Regions from separate parts of the Pseudoalteromonas sp. APC 3691 genome, predicted to be linked through region 2. Evidence: predicted binding sites of a transcription regulator. Region 2 holds the regulator's gene; each other region holds the start of a gene.
What was found. The regulator sigma-54, encoded in region 2, starts transcription at its own class of promoters, with help from an activator protein. The targets are predictions, from matches to a motif close to GTTGGCACGNNNNTNGNNT.
Positions count from the first base shown of each region.

Region 1 (3,882 bases), on a different contig from region 2:
TTAAAATACCTTCCATCCTCTATTTACTCCTAAGCTAATGCAATCATAGCGTCGCCGGTAGTTACAGCATCGCCTTCACTAACTAACACTTCAGCAATTGTTCCGGTATGCGTAGCGCGTATTTCAGTTTCCATTTTCATGGCTTCCATAATAATCACTACATCGCCCTCGTTAACAACCTGCCCAGCTTTTACTTTAATCTTAAAAATATTACCGGCTAGAGGTGCGTTAAGCGTTTCGCCTGATGCTACCGAAGCCGACTGGGGAATGTGCTCAGAGTCTTTTAAGGTTACTTCTTTAAGTTCACCACCTTGCGCCACTACTACGTCGTAAACTTTACCATCTACTTTTACGCTGTATTGCTCAGCTTTAACGCTGTTATTATTTGATCCCGATTTTGGTGCTGCCTTATTGCTCTTATCTTCAACGGTAGGAATAGGCTCAAATGCACCTGGGTTGTTGCGGTTTTTAATAAACTTCAAACCAACTTGTGGAAACAATGCATAAGTTAGTACATCATCAATTTGATCATCAGCAAGTGTTAAACCTTGCTCTTGCGCTTCTTTTAATAATTCAGCTTCAAGCGTTGCAAGCTCTGGTGCAATGTTATCTGCAGGGCGACAAGTAATAACCTCAGCTCCATCAAGCACACGCTCTTGTAGCTCTTTATTCATTGGTGCTGGTGTTAAGCCATATTCACCTTTTAATACGCCAGCAGTTTCTTTAGTAATTGTTTTATAACGCTCACCGGTTAGCACGTTAAGTACAGCTTGAGTACCTACAATTTGCGACGTGGGTGTTACTAAAGGTAAAAAGCCAAGATCTTCACGTACACGTGGGATCTCAAGTAAAACTTCATTAAGCTTATCTGCCGCGCCTTGCTCTTTAAGTTGGTTTTCCATGTTTGTAAGCATGCCACCAGGTACTTGAGCTAGTAAAATACGACCATCAACCCCTTTTAAGCTACCTTCAAATGCCGCATATTTTTTACGTACATCTCTAAAGTAAGCAGCAATTTCTTCTAGGTGATTTAAATCAAGGTCAGTATCGCGCTCGGTACCTTCAACTATCGATACAATAGTTTCAGTAGCAGTGTGTCCGTAAGTCATACTCATAGATGAAATAGCGGTATCAAGCATATCAATGCCTGCATCAATCGCTTTTTGATAAGTCGCAGTACTTAAACCAGTTGTAGCATGGCACTGCATAGCAATAGGAACCGATACAGTTCCTTTAAGTGCTTTAATTAGTTTTTCAGCATCGTATGGCTTTAATAAACCCGCCATGTCTTTAATACAAATTGAGTGACAACCTAAATCTTCTAATTGCTTAGCAAGAGTCAGCCACATTTCAAGCGTATGAACAGGGCTAACTGTGTACGAAATAGTACCTTGAGCATGTGCGCCTACTTTTATAGCCGCTTTAATAGCTGTTTCAAGGTTGCGTACATCGTTCATTGCATCGAATATACGAAATACGTCAACGCCATTTTTATGTGCGCGTTCTACAAATTTTTCAACTACGTCATCAGCGTAATGGCGGTAACCCAATAGATTTTGACCGCGTAATAGCATTTGTTGTTTAGTATTAGGCATCGCTTTTTTAAGCGCACGAATACGCTCCCAAGGATCTTCGCCTAAATAACGAATACACGAATCAAATGTAGCACCGCCCCACGATTCAATAGACCAATAACCTGCATCATCTAGCTTGCTAGCAATAGGTAGCATATCGTCTAGGCGCATACGTGTTGCGAGCAATGATTGGTGCGCATCGCGTAATACCAATTCTGTTAATTTTAATTTAGCCATGTGTGTGCCCCTTATTTGTTATTTGATTTGTACTGAGCAATGGCAGCACTAATAGCAGCGATGTGCTCATTAGGCACACCTTGAGATTTAAAAGACGGTGATTTAGCTGGTGATGCCTCTGGTTCGCTAAAGCGCGTCACCAAATTAGACATAAGCGTTACTGCACCAATTAATATCGACAGAAATACAAACACCCCAACCATACCAGTTAGCATTAAGCTACCAGCCGTTGTGAGTAGAGCACCTATATCCATTTTTCTCCCCCTTGAAACCCATATCGAAAATAAAAAATCGATTTAATTAAATATTTATTCACTGGATGATAACAAAACTAGTCGCTTTGTCTACATCTTGTAAATTGGTAAAACCAATTAAACTATAAACAACATAACACTCAACTTATTTACATGCCATAACCCAGCAACCATACGCCATATAATACACGTAGGAAATAACGACTATAGCTAATAGTTATATAGAAGTTGTTAATTAACTATTCAACTTAATAAAAATACACACCAAACTTTATAATAAGTACAAAAACACACACTAATTGTTAATTGGTCTTACCAAAAAAATATTCTCAGTGGATTTTTGCCAGCAATTTGTAACAGTGTGAATAACTTACATAACAAAGCGTAAAAGTTACTAACTAACAAATAACTAAAAACATAACCAAAAAACATAAGCTATTGATATTAATAAAAAATAAACTTTGGCATGTAACTGGCATTAGTTATTATGAGCAAATTTGATAACCAAGGAGAAAACAATGTTACGCTGGACAATTACATTTTTAGTTATTGCTTTAATCGCTGCAGTGTTAGGTTTTGGTGGCATCGCAGGTGCCGCAGCTGGTATAGCAAAAATTATATTTTTTATCTTTTTAGTACTTTTAGTGATTTCATTAGTTTCAGGTGCACTACGTGGTAAATCGCCCAGGTAGATAAAGCATTCAACTAACACACTAAAATTTAATTAATACTTACAAGGAATTACATTATGAATTCAACAACTGTAAAAGCAGCACTAATCGGTCTATTCGCAAGTTTTTTCATCATGGGTTGTGAAGACAACCATGCAGAAGACGCAGGCGAACGTATTGACGAAGCAGTAACTGACGTGCAAAACAAAGTAGAAGATGCATGTGAAAATGTTAAAGAAGGCGTAAACGCTGAAGAAACTAACTGTTAATTCTTCTTTTATCGCTAAAAAACGGCCTTAGGGCCGTTTTTTTGTGTCTGTAATAAAATCACTGACTATAAAGCTGCTCATTTAGCGGTTAGCTTGTTAAAATAAAAAAAACGATATTTAAAGCAAGGCAATATGGCATTTACAACAACCTACACGCTAGATAAACCCTACTTTTATGAGTGCTTTGATGAGTCACTCCCGTACAGTAAACGCGCCAAACCTAAGTACTTTTTACTTGTACTACTGGTTGCGCTTGGTTTATTTGGCATTTATGTTTTAAACGATCATTACTTAGGATCGTTTATGATCATGCTAGGTGTACTAGAGTGCGTCGCTTTTTACTATCGCAGACCTTGGTGGGTAACCAGACAAATGCTCAGCAGAGCATCAGGCTCAGAAGTAACACTTACCTTTGATGAAGAAGGTATTAAATCAGCTAATCATTACAAAAGCTTTCAGCTAACTTGGCAAGACATAAGCGAAGTAATAGATACGCAGCAAGGTATTATTATTAAAAATAAAAGCGGCATGCAGTATATTTCAAGACAAATATTAACCCCAGAAACACTCGCTTTTATAAACAAAAAAGCCACTCAGTGAGTGGCTTTTGACTAGTTGAGTTAATTACTCAACTACGTATACGTGTTGATTAAGCATTGCCCGGATTAGGGTTCGACTTTTCAGCTTGTATGCGCATGTAAATCTCTTCACGATGCACTGATACGTCTTTTGGTGCATTAACACCGATTCGAACTTGATTTCCTTTAACACCTAGAACAGTAACTGTTACTTCGTCACCAATCATTAGGGTTTCACCTACTCTACGAGTTAGTATTAGCATTCTCTTGCTCCCATGTTCCAATAAAAATTATAAGAT
Region 1 is NZ_JASDCB010000030.1:7,366-11,247, reverse strand. It holds gene QL998_RS11215 (sodium ion-translocating decarboxylase subunit beta) at 1-16, opposite strand, end outside; gene oadA (sodium-extruding oxaloacetate decarboxylase subunit alpha) at 30-1,811, opposite strand; gene QL998_RS11205 (OadG family transporter subunit) at 1,823-2,065, opposite strand; gene QL998_RS11200 (DUF1328 family protein) at 2,584-2,757, shown strand; gene QL998_RS11195 (hypothetical protein) at 2,814-3,005, shown strand; gene QL998_RS11190 (YcxB family protein) at 3,138-3,605, shown strand; gene csrA (carbon storage regulator CsrA) at 3,655-3,846, opposite strand.
Region 1: QL998_RS11200 (DUF1328 family protein) is a predicted target of sigma-54. The motif match lies at 2,526-2,544, and genes of this name have one in related genera.

Region 2 (3,882 bases):
GACAAAGGTAAAATATCTATTGATGATAACGATATTACTCTTTTACCTATGCATAGTCGTGCTAGATTAGGCATAGGCTACTTACCACAAGAGTCATCGATTTTTAGAAAGCTGACTGTTTATCAAAACTTAATGGCCATTTTAGAAACGCGCAAAGAACTAAATAAACAAGCCAGAGAAGACACGCTCAATAACTTATTAGATGAATTTAGCATACAACACATTCGTGATAGCCAAGGTATGGCATTATCGGGTGGAGAGCGTCGTCGTGTAGAAATAGCACGTGCGCTGGCAGCCGATCCTAAATTTATATTACTGGATGAACCGTTTGCCGGTGTTGACCCTATTTCGGTATTAGATATAAAGAAAATAATAGAACATCTTAAAAATCGTGGGATTGGAGTATTAATTACCGACCATAACGTAAGAGAGACCCTTGATGTTTGTGAAAAAGCCTACATTGTTTCTCATGGGGAGCTGATTGCATCAGGTACTCCAGAACACGTATTAAATGATAAAACAGTACGCGATGTTTACTTAGGCGAGCAATTTAGGCTGTAACATTTACGCCATGTCTTTAAGCATCTGCTAGTATTAATTATAACAACATAAAAGGATTGTTAGAGATACATGAGGCAATCACTACAGCTGCGCATGGGCCAGCAACTTACAATGACTCCACAGTTGCAACAAGCTATTCGTTTGTTGCAACTCAGTACATTGGATCTCCAGCAAGAAATACAAGAAGCTCTCGACAGTAATCCACTATTAGAGGTTGAAGAGGCAGACTATTCTGAAGACGCTGCTGGTAAAAACGAGCAAAAAGCTGATACCGATGACATAACTGTTAGCGCATCTGCTGATGATGCTCCGAGCGAATATGAACAAGATACTGGTGAAGCACTTGCAAAAGACACGCTAAGTGACGACATGGCTATGGATGTTAGTTGGGATGAGTACATGAGTGCCGCTCCTGCAGCCTCATCAGGTCCAATGCCTGAAGACGAATCAATATACCAAGGCGCCTCTACTGAAACGCTCCATGAGTATTTAATGTGGCAATTACAACTAACGCCATTTAGCCCTACCGATGAAGCCATCGCTATTGCGATTGTAGAGGCCGTCGATGATTCAGGTATTTTAACATTAAGCTGCGAAGAGATTTTAGAAAGCTTTAATCAAGAAAACGAAGATGATAACGAAGTCGAACTTGATGAAATTGAAGCCGTATTAAAACGCATTCAACTGTTTGATCCTGTTGGTATTGCTGCACGTAGTTTACAAGAGTGTTTGTGTATTCAGCTTAATCAATTTGATAAAGAAACACCTTACATTAATGAAACGAAAATGATTTTAACCGAGCATATTGATCTATTAGCAGCTCGCGACTATCGTACATTAATGAAAAAAACTAAGCTCAAAGAAGAAGAGCTTAAAGAAGTGATGACACTAATACATACTCTCAACCCAAAACCTGCAGATACTATTGTAAGGGAAGAATCTGAGTATGTTATTCCTGATGTGTCAGTTAAAAAAATTAAAGGCCGCTGGGTTGTCGAATTAAACCCAGATAGCATGCCTAAAATTCGTGTTAATAGCCAATACGCGGCAATGTCTCGCACTGTAAAATCAAGTGGCGACAGCCAGTTTATTCGCTCACATTTACAAGAAGCTAAATGGTTTATTAAAAGCTTAGAAAGTAGAAACGACACGCTATTAAAAGTTACTAATTGTATTGTTAAGCAACAACAAGGCTTTTTTGAACATGGCCCTGAAGCCATGAAACCAATGGTTTTAAATGATGTCGCTGAAATGGTAGAAATGCACGAATCGACAATTTCGCGTGTGACTACTCAAAAGTACATGCATACACCCCGTGGTATATTTGAGCTTAAATATTTTTTCTCAAGCCATGTAAGTACTGAAAACGGTGGTGAATGTTCATCTACAGCAATACGTGCGCTTATCCGAAAATTAATCGCAGCAGAAAACTCAGCAAAACCATTGAGTGATAGCAAAATAGCGGATATATTGGCTGAGCAAGGAATTAAAGTAGCAAGACGTACAATCGCAAAATACCGTGAATCTCTTGCTATTCCACCGTCAAATCAGCGTAAAAGTCTGATTTAAGACGCTAAACTAAGAGGGTAATGCTTATGCAACTAAACTTAACTGGTCGTCACGTAGAATTAACCGATTCACTAATAGACTATATTAATACTAAATTTGCGAAGCTTGAAAGACACTCTGATCATATTAATAATGTTCATGTCATTCTCGATGTAGAAAAATTAAATCAAAAAGCAGAAGCCACAATACACGTAAGCGGTGCTGAGCTATTTGCCTCTACAGAACATCAAGATATGTATGCCGCTATTGACTCGTTGATCGACAAGCTCGATCGCCAAGTAATCAAACACAAAGAGAAGCTTGCTCGACACTAATATGATGAAATTAAGTTCACTTATATGCCAGGACTGCAGCAAAGCTGCGGTCCTTTTTAATAGCAAAAAAAGAATTTTAGAGTTCATTAGCGAACTTGCTCACGACAAACTTCCGTATTTACCGCAACAAGATATTCTTAATGCTTTAATGAGCAGAGAGAAATTAGGTAGTACAGGTATAGGGCGTGGCATTGCTATTCCTCATGGAAGAATGAGCGGTGCAGAAGAGCCTTTGGCTTTAGTGCTCGTTAGCGAAACTCCAATAAACTTTGATGCAATCGATAATCGCCCTGTTGATATTTTTGTCGCACTCATCGTACCAGATGGCGATAACCAGCAGCACTTAAAGACTCTAGCAACCATTGCTGATAAACTAAACAACAAAGATTTTTGTAAACAGTTACGCAGTGCAAAATCTGATACTGAGCTTTACCAAGTTATTGTCGATCAATCATAGTTTTATAAAGGGTGTTAAATGGAGTTAATTATCATAAGCGGCCGTTCTGGTTCTGGAAAGTCGGTTGCTTTGCGCGTTGTAGAAGATTTAGGTTATTATTGCGTAGATAATATTCCAGTAAACCTACTACCTTCATTAGTTCGCAGTGTGTCTGATAGCTACGATAAAATTGCTGTTAGCATAGATGTGCGCAACATCCCTAAAGAACAAGATGAATTTAACGATATTCTTGAATACTTGCCTGGCTTTGCAAACCCTACGTTGTTTTATTTAGATAGCGACGATCAGACATTGATCAAACGCTTTTCTGAAACACGCAGATTACACCCACTATCAATAGACTCGTTGCCCCTTGATTTAGCCATCAAAAAAGAAAAAGAATTACTTGATGTATTAACCACTCGCGCCAACTTTATGATAGATACGACTGATTTAAGTGTTCATCAACTCGCTGAATCTATTCGTGAAAAGATTTTAGGTAAAAAAGATAAGCAACTGATTGTCACATTTGAATCATTTGGTTTTAAACACGGTATACCAAAAGAAGCAGACTACGTATTTGATGCACGCTTTTTACCAAATCCACACTGGGAACCAGAGTTAAAGCCTTTAAATGGGTTAGATCAACCGGTTAAAGACTATTTAGCTAATCACAGCATAGTGCAAAAATTCACATGGCAAATTCAAACATTTGTACAAACGTGGTTACCACATTTAGAACGAAATAACCGCAGTTATTTAACCATTGCTATTGGGTGTACAGGCGGGCAACATCGCTCTGTGTATTTAGCGCAAACTATCGGTGAAAGTTTCGCAATGACACATCCCAATGTAAAAATTCGCCATCGCGAGCAAGAAAAATAATATAGCTGAATAATCACCTGTTCAGCTTAGGTAGAGTAAGTTATGCATTGTGAAGATACCTTTTTAATAAAAAACAAATTAGGCTTACACGCCAGAGCAGCTACTGTGCTTGCGCAA
Region 2 is NZ_JASDCB010000007.1:83,835-87,716, forward strand. It holds gene lptB (LPS export ABC transporter ATP-binding protein) at 1-561, shown strand, start outside; gene QL998_RS04090 (RNA polymerase factor sigma-54) at 631-2,130, shown strand; gene hpf (ribosome hibernation promoting factor) at 2,157-2,444, shown strand; gene ptsN (PTS IIA-like nitrogen regulatory protein PtsN) at 2,449-2,901, shown strand; gene rapZ (RNase adapter RapZ) at 2,920-3,765, shown strand; gene QL998_RS04110 (HPr family phosphocarrier protein) at 3,808-3,882, shown strand, end outside.

Region 3 (3,882 bases), on a different contig from region 2:
TCAAAGCCGCCTTCGTTAAACTCAAGTGTAAAGGTGTCGCCTGTTGCTGGAGTGCCTTCTATGTCAAAATCAAAACCATAATCGCTGTATGGCGTTCCTGCTTGAGATAAAACATTATTGCCTGGCGGTGGAATAATAATTGTTGTTGCCGTATTATTTTCATCAAAAATTTGATATTCGTTTGCAGTGCCTGTTTTAACTAGGGTAATACCGCCATTGGTCAAACCGGGAGCGGTGGTAAAACCACCCGATGTCACGCTTGTTACTTCTCCCACTGAAATAGTAGCGGTGCCTATATTATTTAAATCGTTAGCAGTACGGATTGGCGATGCTAGTGCTAAATCTTCTGCGCGCCCTGTTGCAAGTGTAATACTTGAAGCAGCATCTGAATTAAGCTTTATTTGAAATTGATCTCCCTCAACACCTGCCCCAGACACATTTACTTGAAGACCAAATGATTCGCCTGAGGTAATAGTCGATGAATCAATAACACCTGACGATATATCAGCAAGTGAAGGCTGCCCCAGCGGATCCCCTTTGTTATCTATAGGCTGAATACTTACTTCATTAGCATTGCCTGTATAGGTAATAATAAAGTCACTGGCAGGGAGTTCACTGCCCTTACCTGGCTCTACCGTGGCGGTCATACCGGCAGTACCTGTGTTAGCTTGATATGCATAAGCGCCAACGGTAGGAATATTAAAAATATTATCACCTAGCTGACCTGTTGCATCCATACCCAATTTGTTTTGCTCGTTAAATGCATCAGCTATCGCTAAGCCCATTTGACCAATTTGGTTTTGCGCAGGGACTAATATGTCATCTCTAAAAGCGAGTAAGCCGCCAATTTTGCCTTTAAGCTTACTTACATCAACTTCAAGCGGCACAGCTTTGCCACCATTAACGTCAAGCGTGAATTCTTTAAAGTTAGGATCAGGGTCGCCTGTCATCGAAAATAAGTTAAATGCGCCATTTTGCATAACAACCGCTTCGCCTGTGCCCATAAAAACGAGTTTTTCGCCATTTGGACCATCAAGCGTTTCTATGTCTATTAGCTCTGATAAGTCGCGTATTGCTTTATCACGTTCGTTATAGGTAGAGCTGGCATCTGCGGCGTTATTAGTGCCATTAACTGCTGCAATATTTTGATTTAGCGTGCTAATACTTTGAATGAGTGAGTTTGCTTCATCTGAAAATATTTCGAGCTGCTCGTTCACTATACTTTTTTGATCAAGCACGATGCCTGAAAGCCTATCCATTTGATCAATTAAGCTTTGCGCATCTGTCATTACTAATGAGCGGGCAACGGTAGATGACGGTTGATTTAGTGCTTCTTGCACGTTATTAAATAAAGAGTTAATACCAGTTGATAGATTATTCGACTCTTCAGAAAAAATAGTATCAACTCGATTAGCCTCAGTAATAAACTGATCGAAAAACGATTTATTAGAGGTATCACGATTTAGCTGTGACTGAGCAAACTCGTTTAATAATCGGTATGTTTCGCCTCGCCCTACTTGGTTATCAACCATAGTAGTAAACTCTGTACGCTCGCGCACATAGCCTTCGGTATTAACATTGGCGATATTTTTACTTGTCGTTTGCAATAGCTCCGAGCTTGCTCTAACCCCAGAACTGGCAATGTTTAATAAATTAAACGACATGTTACTCTACTCCTTGGCGGATCACGTTTGCCGCAATGTCTTTTAGCTGACTACTATTGAGCACTTTTTTTATTTTGCTGGCATAATTTGGATCGGTTGCATAACCTGCTTTTTGTAATGAATCTAAAAAGTCGTTTGGTTTAGCTGTATTTTGTAATGCTTCTTTGTAGCGTGGGTTTTGCGTTAAAAAATCAACGAAGTCGTTCACGCTGTCTTTAATTGAATCGTAGGCTCTAAAGCTGGCTTGTTTTTTAACGGGTGTGCCTTGCTCAAACTCAAGCGTTATTTTGCTTGCTTTATCGCCTTCCCAGCTTTTATCTGACTTAATATTAAATAAGTTATTTGAGCTGCCACCGTCATTTTTATTAATAATGTGCTTACCCCAACCGGTTTCAAGTGCCGCTTGTGCAACCATTACCGCAGGATTTAAACCAATTTTTTGCGCTGCCGTTTTAGCGTGTTCCCACACTGAACTTACAAACTCTTCCGCATTTTTAAATGTTGGGCTATCAGCTTTAGTCTCTGTAGTATCAACTTTAGGCTCAGCAATATCGGCTTTAGTACTCTTAACGATAAGATCGGGTTGCTTATTTTTTTGCTCATGAGGAAGCGCGGATCCGACTTGCGTATCGCTAAAGATATCGTTGGTTGTTCTAAGCACCGAGCCTGGCATAAAGTTTTTAGACTCAGGCGATAACTGCTGAACAATTAAATCGGCAAGGCCTAACGAGCCATTTGAAGAAAGCTCTGTTGAAAGTTGCTGATCGTGCATTTCTTCAAAAAACTTTACGCCACTTGAATTAAATGGGCTGTCTTTGTCTTCAAATGCTTCGTTAGCTTTGCGCATTCCTTTGAGCAACATTTGCGTAAAAATAGCTTCAAATTGTGCGGCCGCTTTTTTGAGCGCAGCTTTAGAGGCATCAGTTGATGCATCGCCGCTCGTTAAGGCTTCTTTACGAAGTGAATCTAAGTTGCCTAAATCAAAAAAGTTTTGTTTATCGAGGTGATTAGTTTCCATCGGCTTTTTGACACAAAATGAATAATGCAGTTAAAAATGCAAAAATTGAGCCACTACAGATAAAACAAGGAAGATAAAAATAATAAACTTAAGTTGCTGTAAATAAAAAGCCCTAATTTCAAAAATATGGGGCTTAAGTAATACGTTATTTATTGGCTTGGGTTATTTATATAACAACTAACTGTCCGTTAATTGCGCCGGCTTCTTTTAGTGCTTCTAAAATAGCCATTAAGTCACCAGGCGCTGCGCCTACTTCGTTAATTGCGCGAACTAAATCGTCAAGGCTTACACCTGGATTAAATACAAAGGCGCGCGAGTCGTCTTGGTTTACATCAATAATACTTTGCTGCGTGACAACTGTATCACCGTTTGCTAGCGGGTTTGGTTGTGACACATTTTGTTGTTCTGCAATTGTTACTGTTAAGCCACCATGAGTTATAGCCGCAGGCTGAAGCTTAACGTTTTTGCCAATGACAATTGTACCGGTGCGCGAGTTAACTATAATTTTAGCGGCCATGTCAGCTGGTTTAAATTCTAAGTTTTCGAGTGTTGATAAATACGATACACGCTGGGATGCATCGCGTGGTGCTATAACACGAATAGAAACAGAATCTATTGCTTGTGCGCTATTTGGGCCAACTAAGTCATTAATTGTTTTTTCTAGGCGTTTTGCCGTCGTAAAGTCTGGACGGTTTAGGTTGAAGGTAATGTAATCGCCTTGCATAAATGGGCTTTCTACGGTGCGCTCCACTGTTGCGCCATTTGGTATACGACCAACTGTAGGCGTGTTAATTACAACCTTACTGCCATCAAGACCTTGTGCGCCTAAGCCACCGACAATTAAACTACCTTGTGCAATTGCGTACACGTTACCGTCTACACCCTTTAAAAAAGTTTGTAGTAAAGTACCGCCACGTAAGCTGCCTGCACTACCAATAGAAGAAACCGTAATATCGATTGCTTGCCCAGGCTTTCTAAATGCAGGTAGTTCTGCATGCACCGCCACAGCGGCAACATTTTTAATTTTAGGACTTTGAGTTGAAGGTAGCGTAATACCAAAGCTGTTCAACATGCCTCTAAAACTTTGTTGTGTATATGAATTCTGCTCGCCAGTGCCAGGTAAACCAACCACTAAGCCATAACCAACTAGCTGGTTAGAGCGTACGCCTTCAACCATAGACACATCTTTTATGCGCTCAG
Region 3 is NZ_JASDCB010000006.1:63,687-67,568, forward strand. It holds gene flgK (flagellar hook-associated protein FlgK) at 1-1,664, opposite strand, end outside; gene flgJ (flagellar assembly peptidoglycan hydrolase FlgJ) at 1,666-2,682, opposite strand; gene QL998_RS03465 (flagellar basal body P-ring protein FlgI) at 2,849-3,882, opposite strand, start outside.
Region 3: flgJ (flagellar assembly peptidoglycan hydrolase FlgJ) is a predicted target of sigma-54. The motif match lies at 2,719-2,737, and genes of this name have one in related genera.